3 regions of the Mangrovibacterium diazotrophicum genome follow, and region 1 is predicted to be linked to each of the others. Evidence: riboswitches for the same ligand, from Rfam matches in the RefSeq annotation. Region 1 holds a riboswitch; each other region holds the start of a gene.
What was found. A riboswitch is a leader RNA that binds a small molecule or an ion and turns the genes downstream of it on or off. The one in region 1 is predicted to bind cobalamin.

Region 1 (4,548 bases):
TTTGCAGCAAGGCCTGTTGAATTTCGATTCGGGTATGCTTTATACGATCAAAGAGCTGTTTACCCGCCCGGGCCATTCCATCCGGGAGTTTATCGAGGGAAAGCGCGTACATCATTTTAAGCCTGTTTCGCTGGTGGTGATCCTGGCTACCATTTATGCTTTTGTTCATCATTATTTCGGCATGCATTTGTTTACCGATTTAAGTGCCAATCAGGATGAAATTGCCCATGGAACGCTGTTGATTTACAATTTTTTCGAGGATCAATATTCGCTTTTTATCTTGTTATCGATCCCCTTTTTGGCGGTCTGCACCTTTGTTTTGATTCGAAGCCGGGGCTACAGTTTTGCCGAGAATTTGGTGATTATCACCTTTGTTTCAGCACAACGACTGGTGGTTAGTCTGGCAATGTTCCCCTTGTTATATATTTTTGAGGGGGATTACCCCGGCAAGACCGCGATTTCAAGTTTAATATCGATCGGTTTGTATTGCTGGGTTTTTGTGCAGTTGTTTTGGCAAATGAAAAAGTGGAAGGTCATTTTTCTGGCCCTGGCATCATATTGTTTGGGAATTCTTCTGTTCACACTCATTTTTGTGCTGGTCGTTTTCGCGATTTGAAGCGAATGTTCAACCCTTTCAGCGATCATTTGTTAAAATGCTAGTATCGTTTCGCTTTAATTGGATAATTTTAGTCGTTCGTTGGATAGAGAAAATAAATGAGAACAGCCATGAGTTTTAGTGCAGATTTATACAACCAGGAGTTTATCGACAAGTATTTCAAAGGATGGATCGGCGTTTCGGTAGATGTACCGGATGATCCCGACATGGAACCTTTGGTGTTTTACCTCGAAATTGAGTCAAAGTGCAATGCTTCCGGTACGCTCGTGTTTTTACATCGCTGGCAAACCTTCAGTGGTGATAAAAAGCTGCGTTTAAACCTTATTGAAGAGCCCGACGGGCACCTATCCTGCTATTTCTTTACGCCCGGCTACCCTTACTTCAAGCTGGGACGTTTCAAAAATCATGTGAATTGGGATAAGATTCGACGGTTTGTGGAACTGCAGAAAAAATATTCGGCTTACCAGGTAGTTACCCGCTACGCCGACCAAAATTACGACGTGCAGGAAGCCGAATCTCAAAACATCATCGTTTTCCTCGACAACCTCGGATTCCGCCAACGTGAAAAAGTAAAAAGCGGCGAGCTGGAATTCGAATAAGCACAAACGGTAAAAAAAAGAAAAGCCGTCCTGAGTGGCAGGAGCGGCTTTCGACTTGTTTAACGCAATTATTCGAGGTAAGGGATATCTTTGTTCTTTTCAGAATTCAAACTTCAATGGGCTTTGCCTGTACCCTGCTGTAAGGGCTCGAAAAAATGGCATAGAGCATAAAATAAACTCCGCCGGCAATTACAGCAAGTAACATGGCTAAAGCGATAAATATGTTGCTGACATGTTTTCTGATCATGGCTTAATCTTTCTAAACTTTATTCAATCTTGTTTCCTTTTCTCTTCTCGTTCGAAGATCTCATGCTATGTTGCAACTGTCCTTTTAAAACCAATTTGTGTGCCGAAAAGTAGCATCATGCGTAAGTCGCACATAATCAGTAGATGTTTGTTTTGGCATCATCGCTTCTGTTTCTCAGTTTGATAAAACGATCTCAAAATCGATAATCATTTTGCGCAACGGAGGAATATCCGGAAAGTTTGAGATGTCATTCTGAATTCATTTCGGAATTTTTTGAAATCTTGGAATAGGGTTCAAAGCCGTCAATTGTTGACCGAAAACTGTCCACGTCAGATTGAACACTGTTTACTGTAACTGATCACTTAATTGAACGGCACTTTCGACATTCTTCCACTAATTTTCCTACTTTTGAGCCAGTTTTCGGTGGCTTTGCTGCTTTCATTTAGCAAGAAGCAGCTGCCTTAATAAGGGAATCCGGTGCGAATCCGGAGCAGTCCCCGCTGCTGTAAACCTCGTAATACTTTCTGTACCATCGCCACTGTTCCGATTGCAATCGGGATGGGAAGGCCGCAGAAAGGAGGTGAGCCAGAAGACCTGCCGCAAACAACAAGTATTAACCGGATCTTCGGGGAACAAGATCGTTGGAATACACATTCCATCTCTATCTATCCCCGGATCATAATCGATTCAAGCGAAATGAATGTATTTGTTTCATGGAGCGGCGGCAAGGACTGTATGTTGGCTTTGCATCGTACGCTCAAATCAGGAAGCCACCGGGTGATGGGCTTGCTGAACATGTGCGACCGCGATTCGCAGTTATCCCGTTCACACGGGCTGAAAAAAGAACTCATCCAGCGGCAGGCCGATGCTTTGGGTTTGCGTCTCATCCAACCCGAAACGCGCAACGGCGAGTACGAAAAAGATTTCAAAGCAGCCATTGCCGAACTGAAAGCTGAGCGTCTGGAAGGTGTTGTTTTTGGGGACATCTACCTGATGGAGCATCGAACCTGGATTGAACGTGTTTGCAGCGAAATGGGTATCGCAGCCATTTTCCCGATTTGGGGTAACACGACCAATGGTTTGGCACGCGAACTGTTATTGGAAGGCTATCAGCCGCTGGTGGTTGCTGTGCGGAATGAACCGCTGCCGCAATCATATCTGGGCCGAATTTTCGACGCGCAGATGATTGCTGAGCTGGAGGCGATGGAGGGCGTGGACATTTGTGCCGAGAATGGCGAGTTTCACAGCTTTGTGATCGACGGTCCAATCTTTCGGCATCGTGTATCCGTAAAACACGGACAGTCTTATTTCGATAAAAACCACTGGTATTTACCCTTGAATTAATGAAGAAATTGAAATTTTATTTATCCCTGTTATTTGCCCTTTTGGTGTTGTCGGGGCAGGCGCAGACGCCTAAGCGCATTATCTCGCTGGCTCCCTCGCTGACCAAAAGTCTGTACATGTTGGGCGCCGAAGATCTGTTGGTAGGCTGTACCAGTTTCTGCACCTTGCAGGATCCGGATGATGCTGAAGTGGTGGCCTCGGCCGTAAAAGTGAACCTGGAGAAAGCCATGATGCTTAAGCCGGACTTGGTATTGACCAGTTCGCTGACCAGCCCCGAAACGACACGGACTTTTGAGAAACTTGGCGTAGAAACCATGTATTTCCCTTATCCGAAATCGTACGAGGAGATGTGTCAATATTTACTTCGTTTGGGTGAAAAGATAGGCCGAAAAGAACTGGCTGAAAAGTTGGTGAAAGAGTCGCGGGCACGCTTGGCAAAGGTGATGGCTACAGTTCCAAAGACTGATCACAAGCCACGGGTGTTTATGCAGATTGGTGCCAATCCGCTGTTTACGGTGGTTCCAAATACCTTTATGCAGGACTTTATCGACTTCTCGGCTTGCGAGAACATTGCCGGTGACCTGGAAATAGGAAGCATCACCCGCGAAGGTGTGTTGGTACGCAATCCTGATGTCATTTTTGTCATTCTGATGGGCTCACTCAGCGCCGATGAGAAGGACAAGTGGGAGAGCTACAAGAGCCTCAATGCGGTGAAAAACAAGAAAATTTTTGTACTCGATTCTGAAAAAACATGCAGCCCCACGCCGCTCGATTTCGTTGATGCGCTGGAGCAAATGATTGGACTGATTTATAATTAAAAAGTCGTGAGACACGAGTATTGAGTCGTGAGTGAGAAAGTCGCAGTTTCAGTGGTCGTTTCACTTCAACGCATTGGATACTCTGTGTTTAAATGAGAAAAGAAGTCTTATTACTCGTGTCTCACGACTCAACACTAAATAAATTAAGAATGAAAAAAGGACTTGTTCACATATACACCGGAACTGGGAAGGGGAAAACGACCTGCTCGGTTGGTTTGGGTGCTCGGGCGTTGGGGCAGGGGTTTAAAGTGACCTATTGCCACTTTATGAAACGCCCTGAATTGTACGGCTATCACGAGATTGACAGCCTGAAAGCCTTGGGTGCAACCATTTTCGGATTTACCGATGGCCACCCGCATTTCAACAAGGAAGTGACGCCCGAAATGTTGCAAAAACAGGTGGCCGAAGCTTTGGTGTTTTTGTCGGGCTACCTGCAAACGGCAAAGCCTGATTTGATGATCATGGACGAAATTCTGATCACTGTTCGCGACGGTTTTCTGGAAGAAGATGTACTTTTGGACTTCGTGAATCAGAAACCGGAAGGAACTGAGCTTGTATTGACTGGTCGCGGTGCCACGGCAAAGCTGATTGAACGGGCCGATTACGTCAGCGAAATCAACATGGTTAAACATCCCTACCAGCAAGGTATTCCGAGCCGGAAAGGGATCGAGTTTTAGCAATTACCTTTTCGCTGAGGTCAATCTGAATGATTGTGAGTGCTGGGAGGGTATGAAAAGGAGAGAAGAAAGCTAGCTGAGGCTCTTAGAATTTGGAATTTAAAACTTGGAATTTGCATATTGAAAAATAACCCGAAATACCTGAAATGGTTGCTAGCCGTGATTGGACTGGCAGCTTTGCTGCTTTTTGCGGTGCTGCTGTCGTTAAGCTCAGGTGAAATGAAAATCGGCCTCGGCGACGCGCTGA
Region 2 (4,548 bases), 510 kb from region 1:
TTTGAATGTCTCGCGCTGCAAATCGGGGTTCACGCCCAACCACGACGACATGCCGGCAACTACTGAAAGCAATGGCTTTCCATCCTGGCGGAAAAAGTAGGTTTTCAACTCGTCCAACGGAACCTGACCGAAATACGGCAATACATTGAAACCGGCCTCTTCCAGCTTTTGAATGTGGCTGTTCACCGACTCCATCTGCTCCGACAGGATATCGCTGCGCCAGATGTTGAGCCCCACCCAGGGGTTGCCCGCTTCCTGCGTCCGGCGATGAGCCTGGTAGTCAGCAAGTGTGCTGTAAAACTGACCATCTTCCGTGTTGTATAAACCATATTCAGGAATTTGCAGCACCTGTTGCTTTGCCACCGGGTAGGCCAGGTCGGTTCGCAGCTTTTCGAGCACCATGCGCTTCAGGTTCTCCCTTCCCGACTGGCTGTAGAAATCCAGCACCTGCGCATCGTAGTTTAGCTGCACGCCCTCGGGGCTGTCGGCGAGTTTATCTGCACCGACAGCGTAGATTTTCGCACCATGCCGGCTTGCCTGTTTAAGCTCTTTCACCGCCTGGCTAACGATCTCGGCATGAAGTACGTCCGCAAAAATCAGATCACTTTCAGCAACAAACTGTTTTTCCTGCTGGTAATAACGGGAGTACGGAAACACCCGCACTTCAATCGGCTTTCCATCCTTCGTTGCAACCTTAATCGCCTCCGCAGCCCGCTCTCCAAGCTGCGTGTACGAGTCGGACAGCAGCAGCGACACCCGCAACGGCTTTGCTTCGGCCACAGTGCGACTGCTAAAAGCAAGTTGCAACAGCATAGCGAGCAGTAAAATCGTGTATTTTGTTTTATTCGTTCTCAGGCACATAAATAACCTTTCCATTTTCGAGTTGGTAAGCCGTTCCCAAGCGGAGCCCTTTTCCCTCGGCTTCCTGCGGGGTGACTTTCTCAATTTTCACATCTTTTCCTTTCTTGGTGATGATCTGCATCTCGCCATTGGCGCCTTTCTTGGTAATCGTCACTTCCGAATTTGGGTCGAACATGTCGACCATATTGAAGGCCATGAACAAAGCGAAAATGAGCGCGACGATAAAGACCACACTGGCATCGAACAGGTTGGCAACACCGCTCATTGGGTCGTCGTCCAGCCCGTCTTCCGCCCTCTGCGTTTGTCTGTTTAATATGCGCATGCTTAGTTGAATTGATTGTGTTTAACTTCCGATGATTGTTTCCCCTGAAAGTGACCATGCGCCTTCAGGTTGAGCAGCGCTTTCTCGGCAACAACCTCGCAATGCAGGCGGTCGGCGTTGTACCAGTTCTGCCGGATCATCACCAGCACATAGGCAACCAATCCGCAAGCCAGACCGATGATGGTTGTGGTGAAGGCCGTAACCATGTTCACCGACATGACCATCATATCGCCCTGCGACAGCGATGCCAATGCCGTTCCCATCGGAATCAGGGTTCCCATCAGCCCCAGCGTCGGACCGGCTTTGATGGCCAGCCGCAGTAATTTCAACGAATGATTCTGCTTCATTTCCCACAGGCGCAGGTACTGCACGACTTCAATCTCGGCCAGCTCGACGCCGGGCTTCGATGCAAAAATCAACTCCAGTTGTTGGTTGAAACTGGCACCGGCTTCGAATGTCTTCGAACGGCGTACACGATAAAGGCGCAGGCTCTGCCCCGCCTGAAAAATGAGCCACAGGCCGCAAAGCACAATGCAGATCATTACAGGCACCAACAGCAATGTGGACGCCTGGTATAAAAGAGATTCCAGAAATTTCATCTATGATTTGTTTTGAGGTGTTTTTAAATAACCAAGGAGGAAGACAAGCAGCAAAATGCCCGAAAGGATCCAACCATTCACGGTTTCGTAAGCTGTGGAGATCGGTTCCAGATCCGGTTTCTGATCGGCTCCGGCGAAAAGTTGCAGCGTTTCCGTGAATTGAAAAGCGGCCAAAATAAAAAGCAGAATGAGCGCAACCCGTAGCAATTGCAACTTCTTATTCCGAACCAGCACAAGCGCCAGCGCCGCTGTCAACACAAGCACAATTAACTGCCACATCAACGCCCGGACCTCCCGCTCCATTCCCATTTTCACCAGGTAAGTACCCAGAAAAACGGCGTAGTAAATCGTACTTCCAAGCGTCGCGTAGGCCGAAGCTCGTCCCAGTTGCCAAGCCGTCAAAATTGCCAGCACCAAAAAAGGAGCCGAAACCACAAATGCCGGAATTCCTTCTTGAAACAAGATAGTTGCACCGAGGAAAAACAAGCTCAAGAGCGTCCAGCCAAATGCGGACCAAAGTGCCGTGCCTCGTTTTATCACAAGCGTATTCAAATTGCTGCAACCAGCAACAATACCAATGACGGTTAGAGCATCGATGCCCAAATTCAAATTGTTGATCATGTCCTGTTTGTTCGTTTCAAATCACACAAACAACAATATTCCGTCTATCAGAAAGTATAAAATTGGTTTCTGTTACAGCTGCTCTAACTCCCGAAAGCGTGGAATACTGTCGTCGTTTATGGCAGGTCTTCTGGCTTGTTCCGTTCAAAAAAGCCTTCCCGTTTCATTGGAGTTGAAACAGTGGCATCTTTTTTTTGAACACAAATGGAACTTACAGCTGCGGGTACAGCTCCGGAATTCCGGGATTTTTCATCACCGGGCACCGGATTCCCTTTTCATCCGAAACTCGTGAAAGATTCGGGAACCATAACGGCACAAAAATAGAAATTCTGGATTCTAATGGAGAAACAAAATTGAATTCGTGGGAAAATTTAAGATAACCCGCCTATTTTGAAACCGAGGAACTGACGGTCATTGCAGGTGAATTTTTCAAGCTTTGCAGGACGACACAGTAGCGCTCTGTCAGCTCAACCAGCTTCGATACTTTCTCCGGATCGGCAGTTGTATCCAAGTCGAAAAACAACCGGATACCGGAAAAACCAACCGGAGCCTCTTTCGAAACACCAAGCGTTCCCCGGAAATCGAGATCGCCTTCTGCCCGCACAACCGCATCCTTCAGCTCTACACCAATGGCTGTCGCCACGGCATTCAGCGTTACTCCGGCACAGGCAGCCAAAGCCTCGAGCAACATATCGCCCGAACAAACAGCCATTCCATTCCCTCCCGTTGCCGGGTGCAATCCGGCGGTTACCAACGCTTTCCCCGTCTCCACACGGCAACTAATGCCATCGGCCAATCGAGCCTGCGCTTTCAAGGTAACCATCGCGGTATCTGGCTCTTCTTTGTATTTTGTTTTCAAAGGCGACTGCAGCCTTCTCAATTCTTCTGCATCCATAATGGTTTAGTTGTTTCAGTTTGACTAAAATGAAACCGGAACCTATAAAAGGCTCCGGCCAATCTCACTCACATCCTCATCAATACAAAACGCCTATGGTTTAATATTTTGATTCATATGAAACGTGTTGTGCGGGTCGTATTTTGCTTTAAGCTTTGCCAATCGCTCGTAGTTGACACCGTAAGCTGCTTTAATCCGGTCGTTTTCTTCTTCGGTCATAAAGTTCACGTAAGCCCCTCCCGACGCAAACGGAGCTGATGCTTTGAAGAAATTGCGGGACCAGGAGACACACTTTTCATCTTCGCTTTGGGTTTCCCACCGGCCGTGAACATTCATAACAAACTTCATGTCGCGGGCACTGTAGGCCGTGGCATCAGCAGGAACTTCGTTCATTTTACCTCCGACGACCCCGATAAAGATCTCGCAGTGCGGCGATGGTAGTTTGCCCGTGTATTCAATCATGGCATCAAACAAACCATCTTGCAGGTGTGTGAAATTATGCGACTTCCAATAGTTCCGGAAACCAGGGGTTAGCAGTGGATCAAACGCCTGCTGCCAGCCGATGTAGGGAACCATTCCCAGATGTTCACCGACCGGAGTGCCAAAATCACGGATCGGGGCAGCCAGTTTCTCTCCGTGAGCACTGTCGCCAAAATAGCAGGTCGCCATTATTACGACCTCCGTTCCATGAACCGACTCCGGCAGGAACGGCAGCGGGGGTGCTTTACGCATGACTACCCAAGTGTTAAATTCGTCGGGTGTTGACAGAATGAAATCGCGGTATTTGTGTAAAACCTGTTTTGCCTGTGCAATGGGAAATACGGTTAAACCGGCATACACTTCGGTGCCAATATAATTCAGGTTAAATTCGAACTGGGTGACAATTCCGAAGTTTCCGCCACCACCGCGAACTGCCCAAAACAGGTCTGCATTTTCATTATTACTGGCATGGAGCTTTTCACCTTCTGCTGTGACCATATCTACTGAAGCCAGACTATCGATGGTCATCCCGTATTTACGCGACAACCAGCCGAATCCGCCACCGAGTGTCAGCCCGGCAATTCCGGTTGTTGAGTTGATTCCCACAGGGAAAGCTAAGCCATAGGGTTGACAGGCCTGATCGACATCGCCCAAAGTGGCACCCGGTTCGATGTAAGCCTTCTTTTTACCGGCATCCACCCGAACATTCTTCATGGTTGAAAAATCGATAAGCAGCCCATTATCACAAAGCGAATTTCCCGCAATGTTGT
Region 3 (4,548 bases), 2.5 Mb from region 1:
GGTGCTGCAGGCTTTGGTCATTCAATAAAAAGCTATCGAGGTTGTAGGATGGCACGCCGGTAACCCGCCGGTGAAAAGCCGGATCGATGTAGTCGGGACCGGTTTTGAAGGGGGCAACCAGCATTCCTTTGGATTGCAGCAAAGCCATCAACCCAATGGTGACGGTGGTCTTTCCGCATCCGCTGTTTGTGCCAGCTATTATAAATCCGTGCATAAATTTCTTGTTAGTCTGTTTACTAATTCGGCTTCGTTTCTTGGAAGCTTTTCTGCCGTTATATCCGGCTGGTGCATCCGGGCCAGTTTCACCAATAGTGGCTGCTCCAAGCCTGCATCTTTAAGAGTACCGGCATTGCCGAACACCTCTTTCGGGCTGCCCATGCTGAGAACCGATCCTTCTTTAAGCAAAACAACCAGATCTGCCCAGGCATAAGCTTGGTTCACATCGTGGGTTGAAATGAGCAGCGTTTTTCCTTGTTTATTTTGAGCTTCCAACAGTTCAAAAGTCAGGCGGGCATTTTGCGGATCGAGATTCGAAGCCGGTTCATCGCAAACAATCAGCTCCGGCTCCATGGATAACACGGAAGCCAGGCAAACACGTTTCTTTTGTCCCGAACTCAGTTGGTGGGGCGAATGATTTTTCAATTCCTGCAACTCGAAATAATCCAAATATTTTTCAACCTGCTCACGAATCCACTTTTTATCCGAATACAGATTGCTGAGGCCGAAAGCCACTTCCTCGTAAACCGATGGAGCCACCAACTGGTTATCGCTTTCCTGAAAAACAATGCCCACTTTTTGCCGCAATTCCCGTAACGCTTTTCTGTTGTACCGGTATTCTTTTCCCCGATAGTGGAGCTCGCCATTCGTGGGTTTATAAATTCCATTCAACAAAAGCAGCAAGGTTGATTTTCCGGCACCATTGGCACCCATCAAGGCAATTTTTTTGCCCTCGGGAAGCGCCAGGTCAACTTCAGCTATTGCCTGCTTTCCTGTTGGGTAGCTATAGCTTGCTGCTTTTAGTTCAATCAAGTTACCAGCCATAGTTGCAGCAAATTAAAAGGAAGGCGCCAGCCAAGGAGGCCAGTCCCACCGGAAGGAATAACTGAGAGAACGCAAATTGCCGTTCTTCCTGTAGAAAGCAATAATTTTCTCCGGCACAGCGCGCTTGCAAGGCCGTTTCCAGCTGTTTGGCATTCTGCATGGATTTCTGAAATACAGCAGCCATTAAGCTGGCAAAAAGCGGAATCCGTTTCCCGTTTCCGGAGTAGCCCAAACGGCATTTTTGAGCCCGATACATTTCGAAACTCGTCTGGCGAAGATTCTCTATAAACTTGAATGTGATCACGAATAAATCGATGAACAAGGCCGGAATCCGGCACTTTCTCATTAGTTCTGCCAATTCTGAAATCGTGTTCGTCAGCAAGATGAAATACAGAATGCTGATGAGCGCTAAACTTCGACTGAGCAGCAAGCTTGCCAGTTGTAATCCGCCTGATGAAAAGCCAATTGGCAATTGCCCGACGGTGAAGAAGGCTTGCTGAGCCGGAATTTCGAGTGCAATCACGAAACATCCTGGCAGAATAAAGGCAACCGGAATGCGGTATAGTCGAGTCAAGTTTGACAAGCTAATCCGGGTAATTCCCAATAAGCCAATATTGATCAGCGCAAACATGGCCCAGTCGAAATAGACCGAACCGGACACCAGGGCCAAAACCATAGCCGGAGCCCAATAAAGAGCCCGAACGGCAGGCGACAGCTGTTGCAAGCGGTGATCGTGTTTATAGATCTCAGTAATCCACATTAAGCTTTCTTTTTGCTTTGCTTCCAAACGAAATAAGCGATAACACTGAGCCCGATGATAGCCTGAAGAGCAAATAACACCGGCTCGGCCCAAGGCTGGTTAAACTCGATTAAATGCTTGGCCCATGGCTGATACTGGGGGGCTATTTGCTGAATCAGTTCAACCGACTGATCGTCGCTTCCCGAAAAATTGGGAAACAGATCGGTTGCTAAAAATTGGATTAGCAAAACCAGCAGACAACCGCTAAGCAGGTAGATGACTGTTTTTCGTTTCATAAAGATTCGGATTGAGTTCTTGAATTTCTGCTTTATTGGTTCGCTGTATGTATTGAAAGGCCAGTACGGTAAAGACCGATTCGATGATGGACAAAGGCAACTGGGTTACCGCAAAAATGGATAGAAACTTGATCAGATTGCTATTAAATGCTGCCGTTGAATCTGCAAATGCGACGGCCAGTTGCGCCGATGTGCAGCTGTAAATAACCAGGTTTGATACAAATGATGCTCCACCAACAGCGAGCCATTGCGGAGTTTTTACTCCCTTCAGCAAGCGGAAAACCCACACCGCCGAAAAAGCACCGCAAACGGCCATTGAAAAACCATTTGCTCCAAGCGTAGTCAATCCGCCGTGAGCGAGCAACAATGCTTGAAACAGCAACACGATTAGGCCAACGACCGACATGCATGACGCTCCAAACAACAAGGCACCAAGCGCAATGCCGGTTAAGTGTGAACTGCTTCCGGCGACCGAGGGTAACTTCAGCGAGCTCAGAATAAATACATAGGCTGCAACTGCTGCAAAAAGCAATTTGGCGTTGGGATGCTCGCTAATTGTTTGCTTGAGCCTGGAAAAGCCGGCGATGAGAACCGCCAGGTAAACGGCCCACCAGACAATGCACCATGAGGCAGGCAGAAAACCTTCGGCAATATGCATGCTGTTGGCCACTCCCGGAAGGAAGATACCAAGCCCGAGATACGCGACTCTTTTCTTAGTCATCAGGCGATCTCCTGTACTTTTCGGTACATGATTTCGGCCATCAAAGGTTCTCGGCCGATGGGCTTGCCAAAGTGAAAATCTAATTGCGGGTGTTTCACTTTCAGCTGAGCCAGAATTTCAGGAATGTCTTCTTTGATGTGATTGCCATTGAACAGGAAGTAGGGGATAACCACCACCCGGACGACATCGGATTTAGCGATTTCGGCAACAACTTCTTCCAAAGATGGAGAAGCCAACTCCATATGAGCGCCAAATACGTTCTGACCATCCATTTTTTCTTTCAACAAGGCAACAATGAAGTTGAAATCTTCAACCGCCTGAATGGATTTACTACCATGACCAAGAATAACAACAGCTTGCTTTTGCATTTTTTACTATTTAAATTTTAAAAACTAGTCAAAAGCAATGCTTGGGAAATAGCTAGAAATGTACTTCTCAGCTTATACAAAAAAGTAAGTAAATGAATTCCAAACCTGGTTGTCCATTTGCTTTTATTCCCGAAAGCATTGTAATATTAATTGTGGCAGGTCTTCTGGCTCGTCCGTTTTCGAGGCCTTCCCATTCGGCAAATCCGAACAGTGGCAAGAGTATTCCCGAAAAACATTTAATGGACTTACAGCTGCGGGTACAGCTCCGGAATTTTCTATAAAAGAAGCACCGGATTCCCATATTAAGGCTCCTCCTGTGACTGGAGGAATCCACCAACTGGAGGCAAATCTATATAAAAAAGGGCTTGAAAAAGTGTATTAATGCAATTATTTTATTGTTTATAATAAGATGCGGATATCTGCAATAGCTGCTATTTAACTGACAATTAAACGAAACAATCAGTTGACTGGTCTTTATTCAAAAAAATTAAGGTGTCGGACGGTTTACATTCTATGTTGGTTTGAAGGATTGAAATACAGCGAATGTGCTGATCGGTTGGGAATATCTGTTAAAACGGGGAAAAATCAAATGGCAATTGCTATAAGGAAGCTGCGAGGGAAGATTGTTCGCTATAAGTTTGCTCGTGTTCTACCTCTTTTTGATTCTTAGGTTTTCCTGGAACGAATTAATGATAAAGTCTGAGAAAACGATAAGGTTGTTTACCCATATTAGTTACTTTTTTTCAAAGAATAGCAGGTAGGGGAAGTTAGTCTCATAGGTGTCTCATTTCGGTATTTTGAGATGGTTTAGTTTTACCGTTTTATGCACATAGAGAGACTGTCATGATCAACCATCTGTAAGCACAAAAAAAATGCCTATAGTCCAATGACTTATAGGCATTTTTTGTAAGCTAGGATGGTTCGATTCGAATCCGATCCGATGGATGTTATTACATCCGTAATTTATTAAGATCTATTTTTGAGCAATATTAAATCCTGTAATTTCAACCTTCGGTTCCTCTCCGTTGGTGTCTTCATTTTTCAAATTCACTGTAATCTCTTTTTCTTCTCCAGGCATTAGCGAGACATAATTATCACTATAGAATGTCGGAAGGATCCGTTCTCCGGATTTTGTACCAACCACGTTTAACCGAACCATGAGCGCCGGCGTATCTGATGTGTTTTTCAAGATGGTTGTAAGCGACCAGGCTTCGTTCGATTTCGATACGGTAGTACTGTTTTCTAAATTCACTTTAGGCAAGTTATTTAGCGCCTGGTAATTTCCTTCTTCCAAACTACGCCAGTAAAAATTATCCGAAATTACCTTGTCGCCGTCAGTTAATGTGAGTTTTATAAAATGAACTTCAGACAAGTTTGCTGGAA

Region 2: it holds a riboswitch for cobalamin, as region 1 does, so the genes downstream of both, BC643_RS11225 (hypothetical protein) here and BC643_RS13165 (Dph6-related ATP pyrophosphatase) in region 1, are expected to answer to the same signal.
Region 3: it holds a riboswitch for cobalamin, as region 1 does, so the genes downstream of both, BC643_RS03540 (sirohydrochlorin chelatase) here and BC643_RS13165 (Dph6-related ATP pyrophosphatase) in region 1, are expected to answer to the same signal.

Annotation. Positions count from the first base shown of each region.
Region 1 covers NZ_RAPN01000001.1:3,349,423-3,353,970, forward strand. The annotation lists gene BC643_RS13155 (DUF3667 domain-containing protein) at 1-616, shown strand, start outside; gene BC643_RS13160 (hypothetical protein) at 727-1,215, shown strand; gene BC643_RS23400 (hypothetical protein) at 1,322-1,462, opposite strand; cobalamin riboswitch at 1,867-2,078, shown strand; gene BC643_RS13165 (Dph6-related ATP pyrophosphatase) at 2,159-2,806, shown strand; gene BC643_RS13170 (ABC transporter substrate-binding protein) at 2,806-3,624, shown strand; gene BC643_RS13175 (cob(I)yrinic acid a,c-diamide adenosyltransferase) at 3,774-4,301, shown strand; gene BC643_RS13180 (FecCD family ABC transporter permease) at 4,422-4,548, shown strand, end outside.
Region 2 covers NZ_RAPN01000001.1:2,840,758-2,845,305, forward strand. The annotation lists gene BC643_RS11210 (cobaltochelatase subunit CobN) at 1-876, opposite strand, end outside; gene BC643_RS11215 (DUF2149 domain-containing protein) at 842-1,183, opposite strand; gene BC643_RS11220 (MotA/TolQ/ExbB proton channel family protein) at 1,186-1,782, opposite strand; gene BC643_RS11225 (hypothetical protein) at 1,783-2,403, opposite strand; cobalamin riboswitch at 2,507-2,726, opposite strand; gene BC643_RS11230 (OsmC family protein) at 2,789-3,298, opposite strand; gene BC643_RS11235 (FAD-binding oxidoreductase) at 3,392-4,548, opposite strand, start outside.
Region 3 covers NZ_RAPN01000001.1:897,209-901,756, reverse strand. The annotation lists gene BC643_RS03565 (cobyrinate a,c-diamide synthase) at 1-214, opposite strand, end outside; gene BC643_RS03560 (energy-coupling factor ABC transporter ATP-binding protein) at 199-1,041, opposite strand; gene BC643_RS03555 (energy-coupling factor transporter transmembrane component T family protein) at 1,031-1,801, opposite strand; gene BC643_RS03550 (energy-coupling factor ABC transporter substrate-binding protein) at 1,801-2,076, opposite strand; gene BC643_RS03545 (energy-coupling factor ABC transporter permease) at 2,045-2,797, opposite strand; gene BC643_RS03540 (sirohydrochlorin chelatase) at 2,797-3,165, opposite strand; cobalamin riboswitch at 3,303-3,518, opposite strand; gene BC643_RS23720 (sigma factor-like helix-turn-helix DNA-binding protein) at 3,629-3,835, shown strand; gene BC643_RS03530 (glycosyl hydrolase 2 galactose-binding domain-containing protein) at 4,139-4,548, opposite strand, start outside.